Regions from separate parts of the Lederbergia ruris genome, predicted to be linked through region 2. Evidence: riboswitches for the same ligand, from Rfam matches in the RefSeq annotation. Region 2 holds a riboswitch; the other holds the start of a gene.
The links. A riboswitch is a leader RNA that binds a small molecule or an ion and turns the genes downstream of it on or off. The one in region 2 is predicted to bind FMN.
Positions count from the first base shown of each region.

Region 1: another riboswitch for FMN. It lies ahead of ribD (bifunctional diaminohydroxyphosphoribosylaminopyrimidine deaminase/5-amino-6-(5-phosphoribosylamino)uracil reductase RibD); the one in region 2 lies ahead of KI363_RS18540 (ECF transporter S component).

Region 1 covers NZ_BORB01000014.1:52,182-67,835, forward strand. Annotated here, with positions in the region: gene KI363_RS09910 (NAD-dependent succinate-semialdehyde dehydrogenase) at 77-1,465, shown strand; gene KI363_RS09915 (DUF84 family protein) at 1,493-2,005, shown strand; gene ribH (6,7-dimethyl-8-ribityllumazine synthase) at 2,082-2,549, opposite strand; gene KI363_RS09925 (bifunctional 3,4-dihydroxy-2-butanone-4-phosphate synthase/GTP cyclohydrolase II) at 2,562-3,755, opposite strand; gene ribE (riboflavin synthase) at 3,771-4,403, opposite strand; gene ribD (bifunctional diaminohydroxyphosphoribosylaminopyrimidine deaminase/5-amino-6-(5-phosphoribosylamino)uracil reductase RibD) at 4,384-5,499, opposite strand; FMN riboswitch at 5,691-5,839, opposite strand; gene KI363_RS09940 (YtoQ family protein) at 5,942-6,382, opposite strand; gene KI363_RS09945 (hypothetical protein) at 6,531-7,043, shown strand; gene KI363_RS09950 (PTS sugar transporter subunit IIC) at 7,178-8,194, shown strand; gene KI363_RS09955 (thioredoxin family protein) at 8,196-8,510, shown strand; gene KI363_RS09960 (DUF1444 domain-containing protein) at 8,652-9,458, shown strand; gene ytpR (YtpR family tRNA-binding protein) at 9,459-10,061, shown strand; gene KI363_RS09970 (hypothetical protein) at 10,325-10,498, shown strand; gene KI363_RS09975 (universal stress protein) at 10,537-10,956, shown strand; gene KI363_RS09980 (DinB family protein) at 11,022-11,483, opposite strand; gene KI363_RS09985 (NUDIX hydrolase) at 11,861-12,346, shown strand; gene KI363_RS09990 (hypothetical protein) at 12,440-12,607, shown strand; gene KI363_RS09995 (cytochrome c oxidase assembly protein) at 12,707-13,552, shown strand; gene KI363_RS10000 (YhcN/YlaJ family sporulation lipoprotein) at 13,603-14,220, opposite strand; gene KI363_RS10005 (DNA translocase FtsK) at 14,392-15,654, shown strand, end outside.
Region 2 covers NZ_BORB01000045.1:6,650-22,303, reverse strand. Annotated here, with positions in the region: gene KI363_RS18600 (asparaginase) at 1-275, shown strand, start outside; gene KI363_RS18595 (cytochrome c oxidase assembly protein) at 346-1,143, shown strand; gene KI363_RS18590 (YpdA family putative bacillithiol disulfide reductase) at 1,153-2,112, opposite strand; gene KI363_RS18585 (adaptor protein MecA) at 2,231-2,803, opposite strand; gene KI363_RS18580 (metallophosphoesterase) at 3,459-4,073, opposite strand; gene KI363_RS18575 (YuzC family spore coat inner layer protein) at 4,366-4,752, shown strand; gene KI363_RS18570 (DUF2663 family protein) at 4,960-5,415, opposite strand; gene KI363_RS18565 (LysM peptidoglycan-binding domain-containing protein) at 5,482-6,192, opposite strand; gene KI363_RS18560 (CPBP family intramembrane glutamic endopeptidase) at 6,189-6,788, opposite strand; gene KI363_RS18555 (RecQ family ATP-dependent DNA helicase) at 6,795-8,249, opposite strand; gene KI363_RS18550 (YpbB family protein) at 8,246-9,301, opposite strand; gene KI363_RS18545 (ferredoxin) at 9,520-9,771, shown strand; gene KI363_RS18540 (ECF transporter S component) at 9,837-10,418, opposite strand; FMN riboswitch at 10,675-10,809, opposite strand; gene KI363_RS18535 (hypothetical protein) at 10,868-12,025, opposite strand; gene sigX (RNA polymerase sigma factor SigX) at 12,018-12,551, opposite strand; gene KI363_RS18525 (ATP-binding protein) at 12,746-14,521, opposite strand; gene KI363_RS18520 (response regulator transcription factor) at 14,518-15,231, opposite strand; gene ccsB (c-type cytochrome biogenesis protein CcsB) at 15,370-15,654, opposite strand, start outside.

The sequences.
Region 1 (15,654 bases), on a different contig from region 2:
TTTCCTTACTATACATTAATTTTGTTAAAATTAGGGAATATAGAAAGAGAAAAACGATTGAAAGGAGTCTTGAGCGATGTCTAAAATAAAAGTCACAAACCCGGCCACTGGTGAGCTAATTGAAGAGATTAGCATGCAATCAAATGCTGAGATCGAGTTAGCGATTAAAAACGGCCATCAAGCCTTTCAAAAATGGTCTAAGTTAGATGCGCATGAAAGATCCCGACTCATCCAAGCTTGGAGCGCAAAGGTTCAAGAAAATAAAGAGGAATTAGCGAAGTTAATGACATTGGAAAATGGGAAGCCTTTAAATGAAGCTAGAGGTGAGATCGATTATTCAACTGCTTATTTAGATTGGTATGCGGAAGAAGCTAAGCGAGTCTATGGTCGTACAATTCCCGCCAATACGAATTCAAAACGAATCATCGTGACGAGAGAACCGATTGGACTTGTTGCAGCGATTACACCTTGGAATTTTCCAACAGCGATGATGGCGAGAAAAGCGGCGCCCGCTTTAGCGGCAGGTTGTACGTTTATTGTCAAGCCTGCATCAGAAACGCCGTTATCAGGGATGAAATTTATTGACTATGCCTATGAAGTGGGGATTCCCAAGGACGTCATCCAGTATGTAATGGGAGAGGGAAAGGTTGTCGGTGAAATTTTTACGAAAAGTGAACGTATCCGGAAAATCACTTTTACTGGATCAACAGGTGTAGGAAAGCAATTGATTGCGAACAGTTCCGAAAATATTCAGAATGTGACCATGGAACTGGGTGGACATGCCCCGTTAATCGTGACAGAAGATGCAGATATTGAACTGGCTGTTCAACAAACGGTTGCCGCTAAATTCCGAAATGCTGGACAAACATGTGTCTGTGCCAATCGAATCATTGTTCATGAAAGTGTTGTAGATGAGTTTACGGAAAAGTTTGCTTCAGAAGTAAAAAAACTTGAGGTAGGTAATGGTTTAAAAGAAGGAATCGATATTGGCCCTATCATCAATGAAAAAGGCTATAACAAAATCGTCGAACAAATTGAGGATGCGATTGCCAAGGGAGCTGAAGCGCTGGTTGGCAACCAATTTCAAGTAGACAAGGAAAAAGGCTGTTTCTTCGTCTATCCAACCGTTCTAAAAAATGTGACAACAGAGATGACGATTATGCATGAAGAAACTTTTGGCCCTGTTGCCCCTATCGTGAGCTATAAAACACTGGAAGAAGCCGTGGAATTAGCCAACAGTACACCATACGGATTAGCGGCATATTTCTTCACAAATGATTATCGAGTGGGACATTACTTACATGATCATTTGCAATTTGGGATCATTGGCTGGAATGATGGTGGACCATCTGCTGCCCACGCTCCTTTTGGCGGGATGAAAGAAAGTGGACTAGGCCGAGAAGGCGGAATCGAAGGGATTGAACCGTATTTAGAGACGAAATATCTGTCGATTGGTGGTCTATAACATTTTAAGCAAGGAAGGTTTACGGAAATGAAAATAGCAGTAGGATCCAAGAATAAAGCAAAATTAAAAGCCGTTGAGACGGTTCTTCAAACATTGGAAAATGAGCTAGACATTGCGCCCATTGATGCCCCATCTAATGTAAGCGGCATGCCTTTTTCAGATGAAGAAACAATGAAGGGGGCGATGAATCGCGCGGAATTCTGTGTCCGTCATCATAATGTCGATCTTGGCATTGGCTTAGAGGGAGGAGTAACGGAAACACCGGCAGGCCTCTTTCTAATCAATTGGGGTGCCCTAGCCGTAAAGGATCAGGCAACACTTGTAGCAGGAGGAGCTCGCATCAAACTTCCGGAGGAAATCGCAACCAGACTTCGAAGTGGGGAAGAACTAGGCCCTGTTATGGATGACTTTTGTCAACGTGAAAACATTCGTCACGGCGAAGGGGCGATTGGAGTTTTTACTAATGGAATGGTCACCCGGGACCTGATGTTTACCCATATTATGAAATTATTAGTGGGGCAGTATCAATATCGGTCATAATGAATTGAATAAAAAGAAGCCATTTTGATCAGTTGTCAAAATGGCTTCTTTATTTATAATCGGGTTGCAAGAGTATTTAGGGAAGTTGTTTCGTCAAATTCGCCATTTCAATGGCGGCTACTGCAGTATCCCAACCTTTATTTCCAGCCTTTGTTCCAGCACGCTCAATTGCTTGCTCAATCGTATGCGTCGTGAGGATTCCAAAGATTACCGGAACGCCAGACTGCAAACCTGCCTGTGCAACACCTTTCGCGGCTTCATTGCATACATAATCGAAATGAGGAGTGTCCCCACGGATCACGGTTCCAAGTGTGATAATCACATCATAATGGCCTGAATCTGCTAGCTTTTTCGCAATAAGTGAAATTTCAAAAACTCCCGGTACCCAAGCGATATCCACATTTTCTTCTTTGACTCCATGCCGTTTCAATGCATCTTGAGCCCCTGCTAAAAGTTTGCCAGTAATAAATTCATTAAATCGACCTACGACAATCCCAATCTTTATATCTGTGCCGACTACATGACCTTCAAATACATTTCCCATCGATAATTCCTCCTAAAATATGAATAAATGTCCGAGTTTATCTTTTTTTGTTTCTAAGTATTGGCGATTTTCTTCCTTTAATGGCATTTGGATTGGAACACGTTCGCTAATATTTAATCCACGCTCTTCTAAACCAGCAATCTTCTTTGGATTATTTGTTAGCAATCGTACGTTCTGCACATTTAAGTCTTTTAACATTTCTGCACTTAGCCGATAATCACGTAAATCTGCTGCAAAGCCTAATTTTTCATTGGCTTCCACTGTGTCGAATCCTTGCTCTTGTAAATTGTATGCTTTTAATTTATTGATCAAGCCGATTCCACGGCCCTCTTGCCGCATGTACAGCAGTATCCCGCGCCCTTCTTTTTCTATTTGTTTAAGTGCAGCATGAAGTTGGGGGCCACAATCACAGCGGTAGGAACCGAGGATATCGCCTGTCAAGCATTCGGAATGAATACGTGCCAATATCGGTTCATCTGTATGCAGATCACCTTTTATGAGCGCAAGATGTTCCTGGCCTGTTACCTTTTCAGAATAACCAACTAGTCGAAAATGGCCATATTCTGTTGGCAGATTAATTTCAGTTTCGCGGATAATTAAGGGTTCCTGTTGCTCTCGGTAATCCACCAAATCTTGAATCGTAATCAGTTTAAGGTCTAATTTTTTTGCTATGAGCTGTAAATCTGGTGTACGTGCCATCGTCCCGTCATCCTTCATAATTTCACAAATCACCCCAGCTGGTGAATATCCTGCTAATCTAGCAAGATCGACGGCAGCTTCTGTATGTCCTTTACGTTGTAACACACCACCGTTTTTCGCGATAAGGGGAAAAATATGTCCAGGTTGGACAAAATCTTGTGCGACTGCCTCCGTTTTCACCATTGCTTCGATCGTTTTTGCCCGTTCAAAGGCACTAATACCTGTATGAGTAGAATAGTGATCAATACTAATCGTAAAGGCTGTTCCATGCCCTTCTGTAGGCTGATCAGTCATTAATTTTAATTCAAGTTGTTTTGCTTTTTCTTCTGTGATAGGAACGCAGATAAGTCCTCTTCCGAACTTCGCCATGACATTAATCATTTCCGGGGTGACTAAATCTGCTAAACCAATAAAGTCGCCTTCATTTTCTCGATCTTCATCATCCACAACAATGACAACTTTTCCTTTTTGTAAGTCGGTTATGGCTTCTTCGATTGAATCAAACATGTTTGTCACCTTTCTTTAAAAGAATCCGTTACGTTGTAAGAAATCTTTTGTCAAACTCTGCTGCTTTACCTTGGATTGAAATACCATCTGTTCCACATATTTTCCCAATACATCACATTCCAAATTGACCACATCCCCCATTTCTTTGTTCGCTAATACTGTTTTCTCTTGGGTATGGGGAATCAGGGAAATGGTTACCTGATTATCTTCCACTTTAAAAATCGTTAACGAAGTCCCATCCAGCGCGATGGCGCCTTTCGGTAATAAATACTTTTTCCATTCATCCGGAATACGGAGTGTCATGTATAAGGCATTTTCCACCTCATACTGCGAATGCACGATTGCAATTCCGTCCACATGACCCGTAACAAAATGACCACCAAGCCGATCTTGCAGCGAAAGAGCCCGTTCTAAATTGACCTCACTCCCTGTTTTTAACTTTTGTAAAGAGGTAGTGTGAAATGTTTCTACGGTAAAATGGGTAGAGGAAAAATGGGTGACCGTTAAGCATACACCGTTTACTGCAATACTGTGTCCTAGTTCTATATCTTGCAAAATAGTATGAGCCGTAATCTCCAACTTTAGGGACTGTGGACGGGACTGGACTTGTGCAATGGTACCAATTTCTTCAATGATCCCTGTAAACATTTGGTTCACTTCCTTTTGGCAAAGCCGTAATTTTGATATCGGGCCCGATCATTTCTACTTTTTCAAATGTGAAAGGATAGGCTTCTGACATGGAAAGTAGATTTTCTCCTATAATGGAGGAGAGGGAGGATTTTCCTCCTAATAATTTGGGTGCAACATAGACAATGACCTTTTGCATAGCTTTGGCGCTTAAAAAGGTAGCATGTATCGTTGCTCCGCCTTCAACCAACAATGTCATAATATTGCGTTTCACTAACTCATTTAAAACTTCAGAAACAGAAATTTTCTCAGTTGCCAAGCGGACGACTTTAGCCTCGCTTCCTTTTTCAAGCTGTTGTTGTCTTTTGCTTGACGCTTGCTGTCCACAAAAAATGAGCGTTGGTGCTTCAGCGTTTTGTATGACTTGGCTGTTGATTGGTGTCTGTAAATGTGTATCTAAAACCACTCGAATAGGATGTTTTCCACCTTGGGGCAATCTGGTGGTAAGAAGGGGGTCATCGTGAAGAATCGTCTGCACACCGACTAAAATTGCATCATGTGCAGCTCGAAGTAAATGAACATCAAGTCGTGCTTGGTCACTTGTGATCCATTTACTATCTCCTGTTGCTGTAGCTATCTTTCCGTCTAATGTCATCGCTATTTTCATCGTTACGTAAGGTTGTTTTGTTTGAATATAGTGAAAAAATGGTGCATATAGTTGGGTGGCTTCTTGCCTGCAAAGACCAACATCCACTCGAATCATGGCGTCCTGCATGCGTTGGATTCCCTTACCTGCAACAAGGGGATTGGGATCTTTGGTTGCAATCCATACTTGTTTAATCCCATAAGCTATTACGGCATCTGCACATGGAGGCGTTTTTCCAGTATGAGCACATGGCTCTAAGGTCACGTAAAGATCTGCGCCTCGGGCCTCGGCTCCAGCCATTTGCAGGGCGATCTGTTCGGCATGAGCTTCACCAGCCTTTAAGTGTGCGCCCATACCGATGACTTGACCGTTCTTCACGACAACCGCTCCTACAGGGGGATTGGGTGAAGTCTGACCCGCAACGGCGCGCGCTAAAGATAAGGCTAACTCCATATAATTTTCCTTTAACACAACCTGTCAACACTCCAATATCTGTATTCCTTACGAACGAATGAAAATAAATAAGCCCCGCAAACATAGTAGCGGGGCTTTTAGACATACTTAAATAAACATAGGTCTACAAATGACTTTTAGAGTTTCCTAATAAAACAGAAAACTTCTAAATATATGCGTAAGAACGCATAGAAAAAAGACTTTGTTAGATTCTCCTTCTCCCATCCAGACTTTCACTGTCGGCTTTGGAATTTCACCAAATCCACCTTCTGCTTATCAAAAGCATCCGGGTCACGGACTAAGAGCATAATTGCTCATCACCGCCGGTAGGGAATTTCACCCTGCCCCGAAGGAATATATTCGATTGCAAATTAGTGTATCATAATATTGCTCAAAGAAGCAAAAGAAAAATGAACAGATCGTTACTTAGGTTCTTAAAAGGACAGAAAGACCTATTCGCTTATTCAAAAATATAAGACAAAGCTTTCACAGCTTGATCTACAGTTGCGACCGTTACATTGGCTTTCTCTGACAACTCTTTTAACGGGTGATGTAATTCTTCTGGTCGTATGAGGATAAGCGGTTTATTCATCGCTATCGCTGCACTTGCATCCATCGCGGTATTCCATTGTCGATACTTCTCACCAAGAAGAGCAACCACGATATCTGCTTTTTTCAATAAGACCTCTGTTCGGAGGTTATTAAAACTTGAAGCCGCGGCATCACGAAACACCGCATTTGGTTGTTCGCCAAGAATTTCCTCACCAATACCATCTGATCGATCATGATCCTCCATTGGTCCGACGAAATCAATTGGCAGCTTTAAAGCTTGTGCCTTCGCCTTTATTTCTGACCGCCATTCACTGTGAATTTCACCGGCAAGATAAACGGTTAATCTCACATTGATTCCCTCCTTATTTGGTATAACTTCCATTTTAGCAGTTTTTTAACAGCTATGCCTTCAAAAGGAATTTATCAATAAGGGGTTGTCAAGCTAATTTTACTAAGAGTATGATGGAACTAGATTTTTAGGTTTGGGGGGAAACAACATGTTTAAAAAAGCAATGACTGGCGCATGGATAATGGTTAGTATGCTACTCATTGCCGCTTGCGGAGCATCCATTGAAAAAGAACAGACTAAAGCCGTAGAACAAGTAGAAAAGGCTTTCAACGGAGATCCAGAAGTGGCAAATCAGGAGATCCAGTCGATTCAATTTTATTTACCTTCCGATATGACCATAAAGGACGATAAACCAAATAATATTATTCTCGATAAAAAAGACCATCCGTATATCCTTTTTTATAATCCAAACGAAAAAGAGGACAGTAAAGCATTATATAATCAGTTAATAGACTCAGAGAATCCTCTTATTGTCAATCAGACTTTTACGAAAGATCAGCGCTTTGGCTATCTCGTAATTACCGAAATCGAAGAAGCGGAGACTTACGAAGTAACAGCTGGAATTGGTGGAACAAAAGCAACGACAGAATCAGCTGTAAAGAATGTATCCGAAGACGCGAAAATCTTAATGGATATTGTTCGGTCAAGCCGGGTAGAATAGAGATGTTTACGGGGGAGGGCCTAATCGGAGGCCCTCTTTACGCATTCTAAAATGATTTTTTTAAAAAAAGATAGACAAAAACGGAAACTGTCTTTACACTAGTTAAGTATAATGGTTGACAAGGGGGCAGGGAGATGAGTTTTTTAGAAAAGAAGGGTATACGAATATCGGCTAAAACATATTTAGTGGATGCTTTAAGTTATATGGCGTTAGGGCTTTTTTCGTCCTTAATTATTGGCTTAATTATAAAAACGATTGGAGAACAATTACACTGGCCACTGTTTGTGGAAATGGGCAAACTGGCGATGGAACTTATGGGACCGGCAATTGGAGCGGCGATTGCGGTCGGGCTTGGCGCACCACCACTTGTGATCTTTGCCGCAGTTGCCACTGGGGCGGCAGGAGCTGCTCTTGGAGGAGGGCCAGCAGGGAGTTATGTGGCGGCTTTGATCTCGATTGAATTAGGTAAGCTCGTTAGCAAAGAAACAAAAGTGGATATTATTGTGACTCCTTTTGTGACGATTTTCACAGGTTTTCTTGTCGCCAAATTTATTGGTCCGACGATCGGCAAATTCCTAACCGTGTTTGGCAGCTGGATTGTCTGGGCAACAGAGCAGAAACCGATTTTAATGGGTATTCTTGTTGCGACTTTAATGGGGCTTGCTTTAACAGCTCCGATTTCAAGTGCAGCCATCGCCCTTATGTTAGATTTAAGTGGTTTGGCAGCAGGAGCAGCTACGATTGGTTGTTGTGCACAAATGGTGGGCTTTGCCGTTTCTAGCTATCGTGAGAACAAGATAGGTGGATTGTTAGCGATTGGAATTGGTACTTCGATGCTTCAAGTACCAAATATTATTCGCTACCCCTTGATTTTAATTCCGCCAACCGTTGCGGGGATTATCATCGCACCGTTTGCCACAACAATCTGGCCGATGACCAGTAATGCAGCAGGAGCTGGCATGGGTACAAGTGGATTTGTTGGTCAAATTATGACCTTCCAGACGATGGGATTTTCTGCAACAGTACTTGTCCAAGTCATTGTATTGCATATTTTAGCTCCAGCTATGATAAGCTTATGTTTATCAGAAATAATGAGGAAATTGGGCTGGATCAAACCAGGCCAAATGCTAATCAATACTGGAGGGAAATAAAATGGAAAAACTACAATCAATGGAACAATTTGATCAATTAAAAAAGGAAGAGCGTACAATCTTTATGTTCTCTGCTGATTGGTGCCCAGATTGCAAATTTATTGAGCCGTTCTTACCAAGACTAGAAGCCGATTATCCGGAATACACTTTTATTTATGTAGACCGTGATCAATTTTTGGATCTTTGCAGTCAATTGGACATCTTCGGAATCCCAAGCTTTATTGCCTTCCATAATGGCGAAGAAGCAGGCCGTTTCGTTAGCAAAGATCGGAAGACATTGGAAGAAATTGAAGACTTTATTAATGGACTTTCTTAGTAATTAAAATAGCGAAAGCCTGTATTCTCTTTCAGGGGATACAGGTTTTTACTATTTTATCCCTCAAACTTTGAGACTCTGCCTCATTTTGTGTAAAATAACAATAGTGTATTTTTCCCAAAGGAGGGGAGTGGTTTGAAAATGGATGAAAAGAAAATGAGGAGAGCATTGGAAGAGCGCCTCAAACAGCCAGGGCGTTCGCTCAAATATGATCGAGAAACGGAAACCGTGCGTGTTGAGAATGAAGAAACGGGCAAGGGAATGGATATCGCCTTATCTCCTTTAGTTGCGAAATGGCATGAGCGCAAGGATAAAGCACTGGATGAAGTGGTTTATTATGTGGAAGAGGCGCTCAAAGTGATGGGGAAAGACCAAGAAGTTGCGGGTCAGGAAAAGAAAATCTATCCCGTAATTCGTTCCACCTCATTTCCAAAAGAAACAGGGGATGGTGTGCCGTTTTTTACAGATGATCATACAGCAGAAACAAGAATTTATTATGCGCTCGATCTTGGTAAGACGTATCGTCTTTTAGATGAGCAAATCATTGAAAAAGAAGGACTTGATCCCCAAAAAGTGCGGGAAATTGCTCGTTTTAATGTTCGATCCCTTCCTGTGAAACTGAAAAAAGATACATTGCGTGGGAATGATTTTTACTTTTTGAATACCAATGATGGCTATGATGCTAGTCGTATTTTAAATGAAAAGTTTTTGCAGGAAAAAGCGGAAACAATTGAGGGAGACATGATTGTCGCTGTTCCGCATCAGGATGTCTTAATCATTGGCGACATTCGCAATTCCACGGGATATGATATTTTAGCGGAATTAACGATGAGCTTTTTCACTACGGGGAAAGTGCCGATTACGGCGTTATCCTTTACATATGAGGATGGAAAATTAGAGCCTATCTTTATATTGGCTCATGATCAAAAGAAGAAGGAGAAGGAATAAATGAATGTTTTTTATAATTTAAAAGGGGTGGGCGATACCTTATTAATCGCCATTCAAGATATCGAGCATCCAACATTTGAAAGAAAAGGCGATGTGGCGCGAATTTTTGATGAAAAGACCAAGCAAACAAGCGGCTTCAATCTCTTTCATGCTTCACAATATGTGCAAGTGGAAGCCAATGGCCAAGTGGAATTAACGGAAGAGCTGGTGGAAAAAATCAATGCTGCGCTTATGAAAAATGGCTTTGACGAACAGCTTGAAGCAGATTTCTCGCCAAAATTTGTCGTTGGTTACGTAAAGGAAAAAGCAAAACATCCGAATGCCGATAAATTAAGTATTTGTAAAGTCGATGTAGGAACAGAGGAACTACAAATCGTCTGTGGCGCACCGAATGTTGAGGCTGGGCAAAAAGTGGTGGTGGCGAAAGTCGGAGCTGTCATGCCAAGTGGAATGGTGATTAAAGATGCCGAGCTTCGTGGTGTTCCATCGAGTGGGATGATCTGTTCCGCGAAAGAATTGGATCTGCCGAATGCTCCTCAGGAAAAGGGGATACTCGTACTAGAAGCAGATACTTATGAAATTGGCCAAGCATTTCATCAATAATTACAAAGGGGGGCGTGTAGATTGCGCTTCTCTTTTTTAGTGTTGAATAAATATATAGAAAAGAGTTGCGAAGCTCTCTATTAGAGGATGTTCAAAAAGTCCGGTAAAAATGACACTGCGAATTTCTTCGTTGGCTTGTTTCTGTGCTGCTCATGTATTTAAAAGCATACATTCCGCTGCTCGAAACTGCGCCGCCTCGAACTTCTTGGTCCTTTTTATCCTCCTTTTTGAACACGCACTATTATGATGAAATTTTGAATTTCATGGTCGAATACAAGGTCATTGACTTTGGACAAGCTCATGTTTGGGATGACTCAGGAGTTGCGGCCATTGATAAAATTGTATTAAAATTGGAAGAAAGTGGTAAAAATATTCAGTTAACCGGTTTGAATAAACCGAGTTCAAATCTAGTTAACCGCTTGGCCATTCACAGTTAAGTGGATGTTTGAGTCTCATTTTGGAGGAGGAGAAGCACATGTATAATAGAATTTTATTAGCCGCAGACGGATCCGAATACTCGCTGCGCGCAGCCGGAGAAACGGTAAAAATAGCGATGCTCGCAAAAGAAGTTGAAGTCGAAATTGTGTTTGTGATGGATTATTCCAAAGTTAAATCTGAAGTCCTTCAAAGCAAAGATCCCGAAGTTTTAGAATTTGAAAGACGGCAAAAATTACTGCCTATAGAAGAATATTTTAGTAGAGAAGGCATTCAATATAAAATAACTATGTTGCATGGAGATCCGGGCCCTGTGATTGTCGAATATGCCAATAAGCAAGCCTGCGACCTAGTCGTTGTCGGAAGTCGCGGATTAAATAGTTTACAAGAAATGGTGCTTGGTAGTGTCAGTCATAAAATTGCGAAGCGGGTTGAATGTCCTGTGTTGATTGTGAAATAAACAAGATAGAAAAACTCTTCCGGCCTAAGCTAGAAGAGTTTTTGTGGTTATATATGTAGAGTATTCTATTCTGCGATCACTTTATCCATCGCTTGAATGATCCCAAGATGAGTCCCTTCATGCCATGTACCAAATTGAATCAATGCTCCAACGGTATCCATTAAATGCGATCCAATTGAAAAGGATTCTGAAGCTACTTGGCTTGTTTTTCCAAAAAAGTCTTCTCTTATTTTCGCTTTCTGATCCTTTAAAGCCTCGAGAACAGCACTAGGGAGAGGCGGCTTTTCGGTCCAGTCAGCTGGGGAAGTGCCTGGTGCAAAAAAAGCGGTCCATTCGGGATTTTTGATTGCATAGCTTGAATCGGATTTATTTAATAGAATTTCCGTCACGACAAAAATATGGCCGGCATTCCAAAGAATGGTATTGGAAAAGCCATCAGGTTGTTGACCCCATTTGTTTTCAGCAATTTTTTCTAATGTCCTAAGTGTGCTTGAGCGAGCAAAATTAAATTGTCGCAAAGTACCCAATTATCATCACTCCTATAAATTTCCTTATATTTCCATCATAGGCTAAATTTCAATTTATTGCTACAATAATTCAATTACAGTATGTTAACATTTTCAATATTAGTAAAATTAAGGGGAGAAAATGAAAAGGATGTCTTCGATTCTTGCTTGTGAAATCAATCCAAGAAATAAATATGCTAAAATATTCATAGATTCATACGGATTTATATGTCGAAAAATATTATGGGGATCAAGCACATTACATACCATCCAAGACGAGGGTTTAACATTTAATTCTATATTGGAAAAAAGAAGTGATTGAACGATTATTGATTTTGCTGAAGCACTTTGTGACGGTGAACAACCCCTTTTTGGGGGAATAGAAAGGAAGAAAGATGATGACAGTTTCCTACGTAGATTGGGGAGGAAGAGTAAAACTTACCTGGCTTCCTACTACTGAACTTCCAGAAAGAAAGTTAATTACAAGTGTTCACGCCTTTTGCTTTGATCATGATCAACTCCTTATGGTGGATCTGGAAGATAGGGGCTGGGATTTTCCGGGTGGGCATATAGAAGTAGGGGAAACCCCCGTAGAATGTGTGATGCGTGAAGTGATGGAAGAAGCGTATGCGAAGGGATTGTGTACGCTGCTTGGCGTGATTGAGGTCAATCACTCAGAAAATGATCAATGGAATGAAAAAAGTCTTTATCCTTTAATCGGCTATCAAGTTTTTTATCGAATTGATCTAACGGAGCTTCTTCCATTTGCGGGAAAATATGAATCGAATAGAAGAATGTTGATTGATCCCGGAAAGGTAGCTGACTATTTTAAGGGGTGGAATAAAACGTATCAGGCGATTATGGAATCAGCCTTATCATGCTGAGCCGAGGCAATAGGTGGAAACTGTTTGAATCTTTTTTATCCTTTCATTCGTATCTGTAAATAAGGAATTTCTTTTGGAAAAGGAGCGAATCGTATGGAAGGCTATTTCGTTGGCTGGGGAACACTAGCGTTAATTAATGCAGGGTTAGCACAAGGGAAAAATAGAAGTGGATTAGGCTGGTTTTTACTTTCCCTTTTATTAGGACCGATCGCAACCTTTCTGATCGTGGTCCTAGGGAAAAATCAGGCCTACAGGGAGTAGGTCACAAAGGCGATTTCCATTTTTTGCGTTAGAATAAGGTTAACACCTTGGAAAAATATAATAACATACCCAATAGCATTAGGCGAAGGAGCGAATAACTTGTTTACGGAACTTTATTCCCTATATTCGTGGTATGAATTATGGAACCCAGTCTTGCTTATGCTTCTCATTCTTTTGACATGGTTATATAAAAAAGCTGTAAGATCTGTTCGGAAAAATGTAACGAAAAGACATTTATTCTGTTATTTTGCTTGTATTGGCCTTTTGTATATAGTCAAAGGTAGTCCAATAAGAATAATTGGAAAAGATTTTTTATTTACTGCACATGTGTTAGAGCTTGCTGTTATGTATTTTGGAGTGATTCCTTTATTTGTTTTAAGTTTACCCACTCCTTTATTACAGAAGCTTTTCTGGGGCTACCGACTTCGGAAAGGGATGCAACTATTTGCCCACCCTTGGATGGCCGCTTTGATTTTTAATGGGCTTTTAACATTTTATTTGCTTCCGGTCTTTTTTAATGAAATTCATAGGCATAGTATATTATCATGGATTCTTCAATTCCTTTTAGCGGTGGCGGCCTTGCTTATGTGGTGGACGATTATCACCCCGGTGAAAAGCGTAGGGAGCTATTCTTATTTTGTACGGGTTGCTTACGTATTTCTAAATTCTCTTTTACTAATGCCATTGGGGATTTTCTTAATTCTTAGCATGTCACACGCTCATTACATGGTCTACGATCCAGCCCAATATCAACTCTTTTCTAACATAAATGGCATTGTCGATCAACAACTCGCTGGGGCTACATTAAAGTTTCTACAATTACTCGGGTACGGAACAGCTCTTTTCTTTTTGATTGTACGTTGGGGAAAAGAAGAAGAGCGAGAAGACGAAAACATTCGTGTGGTACAGGGAATTGTCATTCAATTGCCGGAAAAACATTCATAAATAAAACAGCCGACCATTGCAATCATAAAATTGCATAGTCGGCTATTGTTCTATCTTGACGATGGAAAAACGCGTTGTACGGTATCAGTAAATTGATCAAAGAAACCACTAACTGGGTTACCGTTATTAAGTTCATCACGGTATCCACGCATTTGTCCGAAGAAATCTGGGTTTTCGGAAACAAATACATTATCTAGATTGCGATCTGCTTTTCGAGCTTGGTCAGCAATTTTGTTTTTCACATCATTACTTAAATTGTCATTTTGATCATCCGTTAATTTTACGGCCACATACGCATTATTTCCTGTTGTTAGGACATAAGCACGATCGACTTCTTTCAAGTCTGCTACTTGATCAGCGATGTCATCTGCCACATCAACACGGCGATCATCGTTATTCATGTTGTTATCATTTCCGTCATTATTGCCAACATGATCGCGGTTATCTCTAACATTGGTTGCGCCAAATCCATCTTGGGTCCCATTATTTCTATCGGTTAGATTATTTCTTGTGTTATCCCAATCACGTGTATTGCGCGTATCATAATTAACATCAAGAGGGCCGTTATTATTATCTGCGACCCGATCTTTATTGTTATTATTTGCTCCACAGCCCATAAGCATCATCGAAGCGATACCGGCAACGGCAATTGATTTGACAATCTTCACTTGAAAACCTCCTTATTAATGTGATTCTTTTATAATGTTCCTTTTTCCTCAATTTTTATGCGTGAGATTTGTTATAATGGAACAGGCAGATTTTTTTAAAATAAGAAAGAAATTGGCTATATCAGCTCCGCGCTTACGCTTTTCTTATAATGACAGTGAAAGAGGGATAGGATGTCCTGGCTTAAAAGATTTATTTCAAAATTTATGACTGAAGAGATCGATGAACAAGAACAACCTAGAAAAATGGACAATAAGAGTCATTCCCCATCCACAATGGAGACAAGGATGACTTATCAATATCCGAAAGGTAATTTTCGTTTTCCATTAATGCAAGACCCATCTGACAAACAAGTTCCTCCTAACAAAGGAACTCCAAAAAGTGAACAAAGAAATCGAAATGATCGAAAATATGAAAAGCCCTTTGTGACGGAGACAGAAAAAGAAGTTCCAAGGAAGAAAATCAGTCGGGAGAAAGTGGAAGACAAGAAAAATAAAAAAGTGGAAAGTCAATTAAAACAACCTTTCCGTCCAACTCATATACCATCACCCATTTTTGGTTATCAACGACCTGAAAAAAGTAGTACGGAATATGAGTTACAGGATTCTTTTTTAAAGAAACCAACCGAAAATAAAATAAAAGCGGAAAAGTTTTTTGATACAGAGGAGAAGGAAAAAGTAATCCCATTAACATTTTTATATCCTGAAACAGAACCACAAGTGGAGGATAAAGAGAAGGCAACAAAGGATAAACAAGAAGGGTTCGAAGTCCTAGATCCTGTACAGCACCAAGTAGAAGAGGATTCTGTAGGAGAGATAGAAGCTCCGGAGCTTTATATCGAAGAAGATCCTATCGAGGAGCAAATTTTTGAAGAGGCAGAGGATGAAAAGCTAGAAGAGACTATAGAACCAGAGCGACAGGAACAAGCGTCAGATGAACAGGGACCAAATCGTTCTGAAGAGGAGCCGAGTAGACCATCTTCTAGGAAAGAAAAGGCTCGTGCTGCTATGCCGTTTAATGTACTTATGTTAAAAAATGACCGGAAAAATTGGCAGGAAAGACAAGCAAAGAAGATGGAGCAGCCATTAAATGAAAAAGAAAGCGAGCCAAAGGAACAATCTTCGTCGCAAGATGTGAGGGGAGATGTGGAAGACCGTCAAATAGAAACAGTGGATCATTCAAAGGAGAGAGACACCATCCAAAGGTCGCCTATTTTGCCAGAGGATGAACAGAGAAAATATCAAGAAACCTATGATTACCCTGATTTATCTCTCCTCCATCCACCTGTAACAAAGGCGGACAATGGGAAATGGCTTGAGGAACAGAAGGATTTGTTAAATGAAACACTCGCGAATTTTAATGTTCAAGCACAAGTAGTTCAAGTCAGCCAAGGCCCCTCTGTGACAAGATTTGAAGTCCAACCTGAACGGGGTGTA
Region 2 (15,654 bases):
GAAACCTCCCACCTTGCTGCTTACCGGGACTCAAGAGGTTAAGGAAAGCCAATATTCCAATTATTGTCGTTTCTCGCTGCTTTAAAGGTGTTGCTCAAGATGTCTATGATTATCAAGGTGGTGGAAAGCAACTGAAAGAGATGGGGGTTATTTTTAGCAATGGGTTAAATGGGCAAAAAGCAAGAATTAAATTACTAATCGCTTTAACAAAAACGACTAACCAAAACAAGCTAAGCCAAATTTTCCAAGATCCCGTTTGTGAGAATGAGGATTAATTATCTACAGGTTGACCAATCATAACACATAGAGAAAAGACATATTTATAGAAAACATGGAGGTGGCCACATGTTTTCTTTTTATATTTTGGTCAGTGATGAGTGGAGTGGTATCTTTTTCATGATCTTAGTCTTCATTGCACTACTTTATGGGACCCTTATCAAGCAAGGAACCAACTTGAAACTCTATTCTCCACAACCCCTTATTTTCTTCTTCAGTTTATGTGTAGCTTATTTAATTATAGAAAGTCCTTTATCGATACTAAGCCACCTATTATTTAGTTCACATATGGTTTTTATGAGTATTCATTATTTTATTATCCCCCCTCTCCTGTTATTGGGGATCCCTCCGACATTATACGCTTATTTAAATCACATTAATAAGATGAGGTGGATAAGACGTCTATTCATCAGCCCCATCCCAGCCCTCTATTCCTTTTCCGTACTATTCTTTGCTTATCACTTTCAAATGCTCTTACAAACCTTTTCTCAATATTCTGTGATTCATAAAATTTATATACACTTGTTATTTTATCTATCGATAAATATGTGGCGTCCGATTGTCTATCCTCCCGCTAACCAAATGAAACCAAAAAAGAGCTTTATTTATAAAAGCTCTCTCCTACTCATGCCAGCATGTTTATATTTTATTGTAACTGGGATTTGGAATGGAGTAGGTCATCTACCTCTGGGACAATTAACTGCTAGCCTTTGTTTACCTACTACTGATGCAATCGATATTTTGCTACCTCTCCACAATAAATCTGATCCGTTAATAGCCGGAATTCTCATGCTTGTTATTCATAAAGTAAGTTTAATGGGGACAATGAAATATGGGTACAAATTACAAAAAGACAGAATCAAATAATGATGATCATTATTTATATTTTACACAGTTTGCAATGAGACCTCCATGTAAACGCCCATTCTCAATAAAAATCTCATTCGCTTCATTTCCAGCGGCAATCACCCCTGCAATGAATAAATTTTCGATATTCGTTTCCATTGTTTCCGGATTGAATTGTGGCCTCCCAGTGATATCATCGATTTCCACTCCCATTTTTTTAATGAAAGGATGATCCGGATGATAACCGGTCATGGCAAAAACAAAGTCGTTTTTTATTTCTTTCACTTCATCTCCCACTTGGTAACGAACAGAATGAGGGGTTATTTCTAAAACATGTGCATTAAACTCTAATTTAATTTCTTCATTTTTGACCAAAGCTTGATATTCTGGTAATATCCATGGCTTTACACTTGTAGAATAATCTATTCCTCGGTATAAACTGGTGACTCTTGCCCCGGCATTATGTAGCTCTAACGCTGCATCTACAGCGGAGTTTTTTCCTCCAATCACGACGACATCCATATCAAAGTATGGGTGCCCTTCTTTAAAGTAGTGAAGGACTTTATCGAGTTCCTCTCCGGGAACATTCATATAATTGGGATGATCATAATAGCCAGTAGCAATGATCATATACTTCGCTTCATATACATCCTTCGAGGTTTCAACCTTAAATATGTCGTTTTCCTTTTTGACATTAAACACTGTTTCATAGCGATTAATTCTTAAATCCTTTTGTTTCACTACTTCACGATAGTATGTAAGAGCTTGGTTTCTCTTGGGCTTACGCTCCACTGTGATGAATGGGACGTCCCCAATAGCCAGTTTTTCACTGGAACTAAAAAAAGTTTGATGGGTTGGGTAATGATATAAAGCATTCGCAATATTTCCCTTTTCAATCACAAGTGGGCTTTTCCCAATAGCTTTTAAAGCAATTGCAGCAGCTAATCCACAAGGACCGCCACCTATAATAATACATTCCTCTTTTTGCATTTTAAGACTCTCCTATATTAAGTTCCTCTGTTTTCCTTATTGTATATAATTGGTTAAATAATGAAATCTCCTACCTATACATGATAGGAGATTTCAAAAATGAGTGCAATGAATTTGATTAAAAGTTAGCTATTAGGGTCTGAATTGCTGTTTTATCTATAATCGATGTTCCATATTCTTCTAAATAGGCCCAAGTATAGGTACTTCTTTCTCCATATTCTTCTCCTAAAGCTAGTAAACTCTCCTGCTTCATATTTCCTTTCATCATGACTAAATAATATTGGTTCTTAAATATATACAAAGAGCTAATGCTTTGGATTTGCTCTATATCTGACAATCTTTTTGATAAGGAAATACAATCATCAATCGTATCAAAAGTGAAAATAACAAAATCCTTTTCAAAGTCAATGTCTGGTTCATGGATCCCTATTGGAGAATCGATCATATCCTCGTCATCTAAAGTTAATATTAAAACTAACTCATTCGAGTTCATTGAATAAATTTCAACTGCCATTGCTTCACAATTTTCTAAATCATACATACGGCATGCCTCATCAAGCATTCTATCAAATAAAGCGTCCCATACGTATGGCTCTTCCAGCATTTCTTCTTCGGTCATTCCCTTAAAGGAAAGTTCATCAAATGAAATTGAATATTTAATTTGATTTAGTGCTATGCGCTCCAGCTTCACGAAACCGCCCCCTGAAGTTGCTCTTTCCCTTCATAGTATGTAACTTCATAAAGATGGTTCATGAAAGAAAAGCGGAAGGCGTTTGCCAGGGGCGACAAGCAAATGTTCCTAAACCTCGGAAGGGGGTTTTTTCCTTCCGGGGTTTAGGGTTATTTGACCTCGAGCCCCTAACGCCTGAAGCTAGACAAAGAAAAGCGGAAGGCGACAGTTTAGCTGCGCACAAACTTTTTAGGGGCCTGACGAGATAAAGGAAACACGGCGAAGAATGAGCCGATGTTGACTTATCGTAGGAGGGCACCGAAAGTTTGTTAGCAGCTAGGAGCCGAAACTAGACAAAGAAAAGCGGAAGGCGTTTGCCAGGGGCGACAAGCAAATGTTCCTAAACCTCGGAAGGGTGGTTTTTCCCTTCCGGGGTTTAGGGTTATTTGACCTCGAGCCCCTAACGCCTGGAGCTAGACAAAGAAAAGCGGAAGCGACTATTTAGCTGCGTCCACTAAAACTTGGTGTTCCTTTTTTTAAGATTAATAAATGTGTTTCGGGTTTGGCGCCAAGGCGCAGAGGTAATAAGGAGGTTCCATACCCATTGCTGACTAGAAGAAGTGAACCATTTCTTACACTTATACTTCCTCTTTTATATAGCCCTAACCCAAGGATTCTAATTTGCCCCCCCGTGGGTATGGCCGCTTAATATGAGTGAGATTTTATGATCATCAGGTAACATTTCTACAATGGCTGGATTATGACTTAACATAATTTGAAACTTAGTAGGATCCGCATTTTCTAGAATGGATTCAACTGATGGTAATTCCTGTGTTGTCACATCATCTACACCGATAAAAGCACATTGTTCATTTGGCAATTCATAAACTTCATTTTTTAATTCCCTTACATTGAAACGAACAAATAGTTCACGTAACTGTTCTTCGTTTAATTCATAATCATTATTTCCCCAGACAAAATAAAGAGGCGCTATTTCTTTTAATATAGATAAATTATGAGCAATTCTTGAATAAGGAACACCTTTTTCAGCTAAATCACCGCCAATGATAATCCAATCCGGTTTTTGCTTTAGTTCTTTTAGTAAATTAGCTGAGATTTTCCTACGGTGAATATCAGAAATAAAAAAAATCGATTGTCCTTCTAATGAATAAGGAAGTTTTTCAAAGAAAAGTACTTTCGTGTGCACATTATCTTCAGATGCATTTCTTTTCATGTAAATAATTAAGCCAATCCCTGTGATTAAGATGATACAGATCCATATTATGATCAAGAAAATCCCCCACTCACTCTTTTATCCCGGCATGGTTTGTCATTAACATGATTTTCATAGCCTTTGAACCAAGAGATCCATACTAATTAAAGTTCCCTCATATCATTTATATTTATAGGGGATGTTCAAAAGTAAGGATCCAGTGGAAGTTCTTTTGCAAAAGAGGAACTTCCGTTAAATTCACCCACGTCCTGTGCAAGTCCGCTGCTCATGCCTATTATGTGAGTTCAATGAACTTAAACAAAGGAATTCTCATACACTGTATAAACATTAGTAGAGGGAGAGGGTTATTTTGTATTATATTCCATACACGTATTACCTATATCCTCCTCACCTGGTAAAGAATCAACCATTTTTATATAGCCAAATAGTGAGAAAACAAAATTTATATCCACCAGTTAAGACTGAAAAACTACATCAATCTGCGCAAAAATTTCAGACGCTTATGACCCAAGCGAGCCTATTGGTTAATAAAATCAATTCCTCCCCTACATTTGCTCATGACTTAATGGAGGCAGCACAGCAATCAAACAAAAAGAAAGTTCAAAAGCTTATCCAATCTACTGGACTTTCAATCCCGATCAAAAGCCACTTTAATCCTGATGGAATTATTTTTGAGTTAAGTAATGCAGAAGGTGAAAAGGGCTGTTGCACCTTACATATTGCGCTGCAATGGTGAAAAAGTGAAACTTCAATTGGTAGCGACTTTAGGCCTGCAGGAGAAGTTCGTGTATGTGTAACGATCCTAGTTTGCAACTGAATAAGGAAAGTTCGCAACGTCCTGCAGGACTATTTTTAGAAGTCTTAATCTACTTTGAAATTAGCGCCATTCATAGCAGAAGCGAATGTCTTCCGGAAATGAAATCATAGAAAAATCCTTTCTTTCCTACTTGCTTTGATGGTATAAATTAATATCGTATTTTTTCTTCATCTGTTCATATATTTTATGCCTTTTTTCCCATTGCTCGCCTTTCCATAAATCTCCACTTTTATCAATGACTTCACATCTTAGTGCATGGTAGTCTTTTTCACTTTTCGCCTTTTTTTCGAAGACAATTTTTACAGCACCGAATAAACTAAAGGCGAGTAATAATAAAAAAATAAAATGATTTTGTTGCAAAATAAAGGTAATAAGATCGAAAATAGAGGATTGATATGGTAAAACAACCATATTGTAAACGGAATAAAAAAGAATGGTACTGAATAAGATCGCAGTCGAAAATAAAATAAAATGTAATTGTTTATATCGATTAAGTTTTAACTTTCGATCAATTAAGTTTTGTAAAACTCTTTTGGTTGTTGGGTCCATCTTGTCCCCTTCTTCAAGTAGAAACGATTCCATAGCTGCGACTCCCTTCCACATCCATTGTATTTTAATTTTATGTGCTTAGGAGTCGCTCTATGTCTCTTATGATTTTGGAATCTTTAACTTTTGTCCTACGGATATCTCATTACCTGACAGCCCGTTCGCTTGGCGAATCTTTTCAATACCATCTTGGCTTTGATAATAATTCATAGCGATTCGAAAGAGGGTTTCCCCAGGTTGAACGGTATGATAAACTTCCCCTCCTTCGTCTTGAACAGGTGTTTGATTTTGGTTCGAATCCTGTTTCTGTTCTTCAGGCTCTTTTTTAGGGGGCGTTGTCTGCTTATCTTCCTTATTTTCTTTTTCTTCGGCTTTCTTATTTTCCTCTTCTTTTACTTTCTCTTTCAGCTTCTGCTCGTTTTTGTCCGTTTCCTTATCTTTCTGTTCATTTTTTTCTTCTGTATCGGCACTTTTCTCTTTTTGCTCCTTTTCCTCTTCTTGATCTGTATTTTTTTCGGGCGATTCATCACTTACAACTGAATGAATCGTCGTATCTGGAGCGTCCTCAAATAGGATTTCCTCTCCTGAGTGCCCACTAGTCGTTTTAGCAATGGAAATTTTATCTTTATTAGCATAAATCATAACCACGATCGGCATTAATAATAATAGAATGACTAAAGCGAAGGGAATTGAAATCTTTCGCCTCTTTTGGGGCTCTTTTTTCGCTTCCGGTTTTTTCTTATTTTTCCGCCCATGAAGTTCTGCGCGAGATGGAAGCTCACTTTTGTACTCCTCATTTTTTTGTTCAGTCATACTTCATTCCCCACTTTCCGCTTAGTTTTTAAACGAATAGAGATTCCTAACAAAAAATCTATAATAAAATGCATGAATATGACGGGCCATAAAAGCTGACCAGACCACTCAAAAACCAAGCCAATCCAGATACTTAAAACCAAAACATTGACAATTAGGTACCAATGAGCCCAATACCTCATATGAATAATTGAAAAAATAATACTTGCCGGAATTAATCCAAACTTAGTTTGAATGATTCCTCGAAATAGCCATTCTTCTGCAATTGCTATAACCAAAACAAGACCCATCATTTGTACAAAATTAAGGTTTGCGAATATTTTATTATTGATCCCGCCATCGTCATAATAACGTTGCGGAAGACGTTTCATCAAAAATAAATCTAAGCTAACGACTACCAGCCCACTGATTACCCCGATGAATATCCACTTAAAATCCCATTGGAAAACCAAAGAAAATGAGTGCCAATTCTTAAAGAAAAAGGGACTTAAAATAGATGCTAAAATCAAAAGAATCACTTGTGTGAAAATAACACTTAAAATGATCTCTTTATTTGTTAAATTCTTAATCGACTCTGCTTGCTTTTTTCTTTTCATTTCTACTCACTTTTCTAGCAGTATTTTTTGCAATCTCCATTCCCAGGACTGTTTATTATCCTTATGCTTTTCCTTTTTACCTGTAAAATAATAAGTCAAATCCACTTGGCAAATATCGCAACATATATGTGGTGACGGTTGATCTGTTTCTTGAAAGTAGGTTAAAGCCTGCTTACGCCGACATTCTTTTGAGTTGACCCAATTCGACATTTCCCATAACTTGCTCAATTTTAATTGTTTTCGGGCGTTCTTTATATCTATTACTTTACCCGCTTTTTCTGGATGATCACGAAAAGCAGAAAAATAATATTCAAGAAAACGTAGCTGTGTTTCTGTTATTTTTAATTCCGCCATCATTTTTCCGACATCTTTTACATTGGTTAATGACTCATAAGCGTTAATTTGCCAATCATCAGGGAGCTCCTGCTCAATGAGTCGAATCGGTAACATTTCGTCGCCAGATGCATAGAGGAGAAGAGCAATGCTTTCTTGTCCATCTCTACCAGCCCGTCCTATTTCTTGAATATAGGATTCCATCTGACCTGGCATATGATAGTGAATGACAAATCGAATATTCTTCTTATTAATCCCCATGCCAAAAGCACTTGTTGCACAAACGACATCTAATTGGCCACATAAAAATTGCTGTTGAATTAAAATTCGTTGTTCCTGATTTATCCCTCCATGGTAGGCAGCAACATTTCTAATACCATTTAATTGCAGAAAGTCTACAAATTCCTCTGTAAGACGCTTGCTTGAAAAATATATGATTCCCGGCTTTTTAAAATTCCGAACTAATTCTAGCAGCCGCTTCTTTTTTTCTTCATAATGATCATATTTCTCAACAACCATACTAATATTAGGGCGATCGATCGAATAGACATATTCCTTAGGATTATTAAAGCGTAGAAGCTGTTTAATATCTTCACGTACTTCCGGTTGAGCTGTTGCCGTTAAAGCAAGTGTAGGTGGCTTTCCGATTGACAGTCGAATCTTTCCTAAATTCAAATAATCTGTTCGGAAATCATATCCCCATTGAGAAATACAATGGGCTTCATCAATAACAAATAAACTTATTTTAATTTGTTTTAATCGATCTAAAATGCTTTTCATTCCAAGCATCTCAGGTGATAGATAAATAAAGCGATACTTGTTTAATTGCCGGAATGCTTTTTCTCTCATCCGTCCATTTAAAAATGAATTTATGGCTACGACTTTACGTTCGCCCAATATTTGCAATTGTTCAACCTGATCTTGCATTAAGGAGATCAAAGGAGAAACAATTAATACGGAGCCTTCCAAAAGGTAGGCTGGCAATTGATAACATAAAGATTTACCCGTTCCGGTTGGAAGCATCGCTAATACATCATGGCCTTGTAAGACAGCATCGATTATTTCTTCTTGACCTTTATTAAACGTATCATAACCAAAAATTTTGTTTAAAATTTCTTTCTTTGTCATCCTTCTCCCCCTAACCTCGCAAGAGCAAGTCGGATTTGAAAATAATTTGCAGTATGAATTTGTTCTTTAATCGGTTTAAGTTTTTTTACTTTCAATTGCCTAGCTACCGCAACAATTTCCTTTGCCAGTTGAAGATCGATAAAAGGTTCTATAGAAAACGAAGGATCATTCATCGCTATTTCGATTATATGATCTTCAATGGTGCTTTGTTTTAAATTTCGTAAGAATGCCACTTTCTCTACCGTGTTATTCATTGCCAATAATTCCGCTGTTTTTGCGGCTGTGTTTGTTAGGGGGATTTTTTGATATAAATCCTCTACAAGGGAATGCATAACCCGAAACTGATTAGGATTTGCCACAGTCCGCTGTATCCAATAATGAAGAGCATTTAAAAAACGAAAATGATATTCAGATTGCTCCAAACTTAAATATTCGGCTGTCTGCTTATCTGTATACCCGACCATTTGATAGCCACTCAATCTCCAAATGACGGAAACAGGATCTTCTGGAAATGGTGGGGTTAACAAGGTCGACAGTTCTTCATGCAAAGCAGATGCTAGATCACCCTTTTGCTCTTTATGATGGAACAAATAGCGCTTTACCCAGGCTTGAGTATCAGGGTCTCTAGTGACTGGGTAATAACGATTCTCTGCATGATTCATATAGGATAAAGCTTGTACAAGTAAGGTGAGTCTTTTCCACATTTGAATGGTTACATCCTGAAATTTTAATCCATTTAAATATTTGGGAATGGTTACCTTTTCGAAGTACGCTAGATAAGCCTCGCTTCCCTTTTCAGTTACACAACCAATAAGGGTCTTAGGGTCATAATCTACATATTGTTGTTGTATTAAAAATTGAATATCGTGATTGAATTGCAAACGTCGCATATCCGGTAAAGTTTTAAAAAAAGGAGCTAATTGAAAGAGATGAGCATCTTGTAAAGTCTGTGATGACTTTTTCCCTACCAATAGATGATAAATAGAATAAATGGTTCTTTCTCCATTTAGTTCCCACAAACATTTTAATAAAAGTGCAGATAAAAATGTCATCTTTACTAACTCTCTCCTTCCCCCTGTTCTTACAATATTTTACCATGAATGAGGAAATTCGACTACGTCTATCTTATTCTACAAAAAAATACGACAAAATTATCTATTTTCTATAAAAAGCCAAAATTATCGTAAACATTGAAAAGGTGATAAACTAGCTATAAAATAATACTTGAAGTTTTTTTACATCATAGGTACGTATGGATGGAGGGAGTTTCGTGCCGAAGTATACAATTGTGGACCAAGATACGTGCATTGCTTGTGGTGCATGTGGCTTATCGGCACCTGATATATATGATTATGATGATGAAGGGCTAGCCTATGTGATCCTTGATGATAATACTGGAACCGAAGCCGTTCCTGATATATTAGAAGATGATTTAATGGACGCATACGAAGGATGTCCAACAGAATCCATCAAAATAGCGGAAAAACCTTTTGGTGGAGATCCTTTCAAATATGAGGAGTAACACAAGACAAACTATTTTAAACACAAATCAAAACGGAGATGCTAAACAAGGCATCTCCGTTTTGATTAAATATTTTTATATGAAATCTGTTTGCTTACCCAGTTATTTAGACGTTTATAGACAAGTAGAAATACAGCTGCAACGATTAGGCCTTTAATAATATTAAACGGCAAAACAGCTATAACCACTAGTTCCCGTAAAGCCTCATTACTCATTGGTTCCCAACCAGCGAGCCCCATAAACGCTGGTAAAAAAAAGAAGTAATTCAGCACACTCATAAATACAGCCATAAATATTGTACCGATACTGAGTGACACCATTAATCCCCATTTAGCTTTTAAACGTTTATAGACCACATACGTTGGTAAAACAAACAATACTCCTGCAATGAAATTAGACAAATTTCCAACAGGGATTCCTGTGGCACTCCCAGAAATAAAATAGTCTAAAATATTCTTCAATAATTCCACCAGTATTCCCGCCGTGGGTCCAAGTATTAAGGCCGCTAGCAATGCAGGAATATCACTGAAGTCAACCGTTAAATAAGGCGGAAATGGTGGGATTGGAAATTTAATGAGCATGAGCACAAACGCCAAACTACTAAACATTCCAATGATAACAAACGATCTAACATTAAATTTTCTCAAAGATCCTCTCTCCTTAGAGATCCATCCCTCGATGAAGAAAGGTTTGCCTTTATGTAGATGTTCAAAACTCCAATAGCCCTTCATTTGAACACGCACACTTTAAGCTGCCGTAAAATAAAAACCCCCAAAGAATGACTACTTTGAGGGAGAATATCCGGATGCTTAAATAAGCATTTAAACAAAGTAAGTAACATCATGACCATACGAAAAATAGTCATCACAAAAACACACTATCTTTGTTTAAACACAAGGCAACCTTCATCTTCTCCCATCCAGACTATACTGTCGGCTTTGGAATCACACCAAATCCTGCTTCAAAGAAGCTCGCGGGCTTAGAAACCAATGTTTCATTACCGCCGGTCGGGAATTTCACCACGCCCCGAAGATGAATCGTATTTTATTTTCAAATACATTATACAATAGTTACAGCCATTTGTGAAGAGAAGTGCTTATTTTAATACATTAGGAGCTATTGGGACCTCAACAGGCTGTTCAAAATCGAAGCCTTCCCAATGCTGGGGCTCGATTCCTTCAAACTGTACCGATTGGAAACCATACTCTTTGGCTGCGAGTAAAATTCCCTCAATCATCCACATATGTTCTTGCTGATCTCCTTTTGAAAGATCTAGTGATGAATGAAATAGAATTGTAACCTCACGATCCTTTTCCTTGACCACATCAAAATGGATATCTTTTGGAATAATTGTTTGTAGAAAGTCATTAGGACGATCTTTCATGTCATGTAAGGTAGCACTAAAATTGTCCTCAGTCGACCTGCTTTCAGAAACAATATACGCTTCCCCGCTGTCCAATTCATACAAATACTGCGCTCGATGTGGCTGTTTCTCAATTTCTTGATCTTGAACAATCCCATTGTTTCCAAATTCGACAGGATTTCCAGCTTGATCCGTAAATTGAACCGCTTGAATACCTGTATATTGGAATGTATTTTGAATAAAATCGTTTAATCCATTCTGATAACTAAAGTTTTCCCTGAATTCATCATCAATCCTTACACGTGCTGTTGTGGGATTTTCGATCACTATAGAATTTAGAATGGGTTCGATATTCATTAAATCTGGTGCTTTTTTTTGAATGATCGTTGCTTCCTTTTTATACTGCTCAAACCATTCTAATCCTTCCTCTTTTGGCATAAGAATACTAACGGAAACGGGAACTAATCCTCCATCATTAGTCAGACTTGCATAGGTAAATACTTGCTGATTTTCTACGTCTTCTTTATACAGAGCTGTTCTTAGTTGCGATGTTTGCCCTGACTCTTCCTGTGCTTGCATGGTTGAGGAATTGTCATTCAGTTCCATCGCTTTATTTTCGTTTTTCTCGGTAACTATCCCATGACGATCGGCAACCGACGACTCCTTATACGATTGTTGTTGAAATAAGATAGGTGAAACCAATAGAAAGATTAATATGGCAGCAATAGACGATAAAGCAGGAATGACAAGATATCTCTTCTTTCTCTTAGGTTTTTCATCCATATTTTTCTTCACTTTTCGGTAGATTTCTTCTTTTGACCGTAGATCTGTCACTTCTGGCAAGTGATTGATCAATTGAATCATTTTCTTATGCTCCATATCTTCAGGCATGAAATGGACCTCCCTCCTTCGCATGTAATTCCATTTTTGCCCTGAGTGCCTTTAACGCACGGTGTTGAGTTGTTTTGACCTTACTTTCTGACCAACTAAGAGTTTGAGCTGTTTCTGCTACAGAAAAATCATTCATAAATCGCATAATGATGACGAGCCGATGATTCGTTGTGCACATGCCTAAGCAATGAAATAAAAGTTCCACATCCTCATTTTGGATGGTAATATCCTCCGGCAATGGGGATGTGTCTTTTATCCCTCCTCGATCCCAATCAAATTTATCGTACAAACGTTGTTTCCAATTTTTTTGTTTTCTGAAATGATCAATGGCTACATTCTTTGCAATCGAAAAGAGCCATGTTTTCTCACTACTTTTCCCTTCAAAGCGCTCATAAGAACTCATCACCCGAATATAGACTTCTTGTACTAAGTCTTCAGCCTCTTCTCGATTTTTCACCATATAGAATAAAAATTGAAAGAGATCTCGATGATATTGATCGTACAATTCATCAAACACGGAGTCCATTTACTTACCTCCCCCGTCATGTATTAGTCGGTCCTAATTTACAAAGGTTACAAATCTATCTTATAAAGAATACTTTGTATTGCAAGCTTCACTCACAAAAATAACGGATTAAACAACCTTTTCAAGTTATTCAATCCGTTACATTATCCATCGTTTCTTGTGGAACAAGATTTTATAGCAACATTCAACATTTTTCACTTCGTGTTCGGTAAAAAGACGGTAAATGTCGTTCCGACTTCAAGTTTGCTTTGCACTGTTATTTCTCCATTATGGGCATCGACAATATTTTTCACAATCGCTAGTCCTAACCCTGTCCCTGCTTTTCCTCTAGTTCGGGCTTTATCCGCCTTGTAAAATCTTTCAAAAACAAATGGTAAATCCTCTTCCGGAATACCCGTTCCGTTGTCAGATACCTTAATGGTTATACCATGATCATTTCTTGTTTGTGTAACGGTCACACACCCATTCTCAGCAGTATGTCTGATTGCATTATCAATCAAATTGGTTAAGACTTGCTCTATACGATCCGGGTCCATAGAGAACAGCTGATTATCATTTAACTGACATTTTAATTTTACATGTTTTTCCTTCGCTATACCACCAAATTTATGCATAATTCGTTGAATAAATGTACCAATTTCTAGATTCTCATAATTTAAGGACATATGGCCTGCTTCCATTTTAGCAAGATCTAATAATTCATTCACAAGCCGACCGATTCGTAAAGATTCATCATAAATAATCTTAGCTAATTCTTTCTTTTCCTCTTCTGAATCGACGATATCGTCAATAATCGCCTCACTATATCCTTGAAGCATAGAAATCGGAGTTCTTAATTCATGCGAAACATTGGAGACAAAATCACTTCTTAATTTATCAAGTCGTCTTTCTTCTGTCATATCGCGTATAACCGCGACAGCCCCTCTAACGCTTTGCTGATCCTGTGTATATAAGGGACTAACAATGACAACATAATAGCGACGACCTTGAATATTTAATTCCTCTGTCTGTTCTGTCTCACCCGATATCGCTTGTGCTAACAGATCAGCCAGTTCACCTGGGATTGAACTTTTACTGTTTCGCCCTTCATTATGCCATTGCTGCAAGAAGCGTTCCGCAGGTGGATTAGTAATCAATATATCTCCACTCTTACTAAAAGTCATGACTCCGTCCGCCATACTATTTAATATACTTTTAAGCTGTTCTTTTTCCTGACTTAAAACATTCATATTGATTTTCAATCTTTTGGCCATTTGATTGAAAGCAATGGCTAACTCTCCAATTTCATCATGACTTAAAAATGGAACTTTTGTGTCAAATTCACCTTTTGACACCTGGAAAGCCGCCTCTTTCATCTTTCTTAATGGAGCTGTAATTTTAGTAGAAAGGAAAAAAGCAAAAAAAGTTGTCAAGATAATAGCAATTCCTGCGGCAAGTAGAATGATTCTTGTCGTTTTCTGTGTCATGTCCTTTAATACTGATAAAGATTGATAAATAAAAATAGCCCCATTTTGTTCATTAATTTGGAAAGGGGCTGCCGCCACAATAATATTCTCATACCGACTTCCTTTGTTCGGATATTCAGTCTGCGAAATTTCCTTTACTATATGTTTTTTATTGGAAAAAACTTTCATTAAGTCCTGGTCATTTAATAAGTTTCTTGCTGATTTTCTATCTTGTTTCGGGTCATCTGGTGAAAGGCGAAAATCCTCCTCATTATAGGCAATGACCACCCCTAAAGGTTTGTCCACTATTTCAAAAACAATTTCTTCCCCTAGTCCGTCACCAGCATGAGCTTCCAGAATACGAGAAACTTTATTTGCCTGATTCGCCAATTCCTGTTCAATTTGGCTTACATGATATTTTTCGAAAAACTCAAGAAGTAATATGGTTAAGATGATTAAAACGAAGGAAACCAATACAAGAATCGTCATCCATAGTTTCCCTACTACACTTCTCCAAAGCCTCATTCATTTGCCTCAAATTTATACCCTACGCCCCACACAGTTACAATCATCCCTGCCGCTTTTTCGGAGACTCGGTTTAATTTTTCACGGAGTCTTTTTACGTGGGTATCGACTGTTCTTAAGTCACCAAAAAATTCATATTGCCATACTTCTTTCAATAACTGTTCACGATCAAACACTTTGTCAGGCGATTTTGCTAGAAAATGAAGTAGTTCATATTCTTTTGGTGTTAAGTTCACTTCTTGACCATTTGCGGTAACGCGATGGGCATCATGGTCAATCGATAAATAAGGATAGACAATGATGTCCCGCGCCGTCGCAGTAGTACCTTTGTAGCCTGTTTGTGAGGATCGTCTTAAGATCGCCTTTACTCTTAATACTACTTCACGAGGACTGAATGGTTTTACGATGTAATCATCGGCACCTACTTCAAATCCTTGCACTCTGTTCGATTCCTCCCCTTTGGCCGTTAGCATAATAATCGGAGTGTCTTTTTGCTCTCTTATCTCATTACAGACCTCAATACCATCTTTTCCCGGCATCATTAAATCTAGCAGAATACAATCATAATCATGTTCCAAAGCTAATTCTAAGGCAGCATTTCCATCACCAGCTTCTTCAATGACATAATTTTCTCGTTCCAAATACATCCTAAGCAATCTACGAATACGATCTTCATCATCTACTACAAGAATTTTCACTTGCTGATTCATTATGTAACCTCCCTTAATAATCCGGCTATTCTAAGCATCAGATAAGAAAAAGGCTCGCACTTTGCGGGTGTGAGCACTTTTTCGCTATATCTGTACCTCTGATATGTTTTATCTACTCTTTATACTCCCATCTCTATTTTACGCATAGGAATGCAATCCAGCAAGGATGAGGTTCACAAAGATGAGATTAAATAAAATGATGGCAAAACCAATCACGGCAAGCCAAGCTGATTTTTCCCCATGCCAGCCTACGGATAATCGTAAATGTAAGAAAACCGCGTAAAACAAGAAGGTGATGAGTGCAAATACCTCTTTGGGATCCCATCCCCAAAAACGTGTCCAGGCAATTTGTGCCCAAATCATGGCAAAAACAAGTCCTCCAAGACTAAATACTGGAAAACCAATAAGAACAGATCGATAACC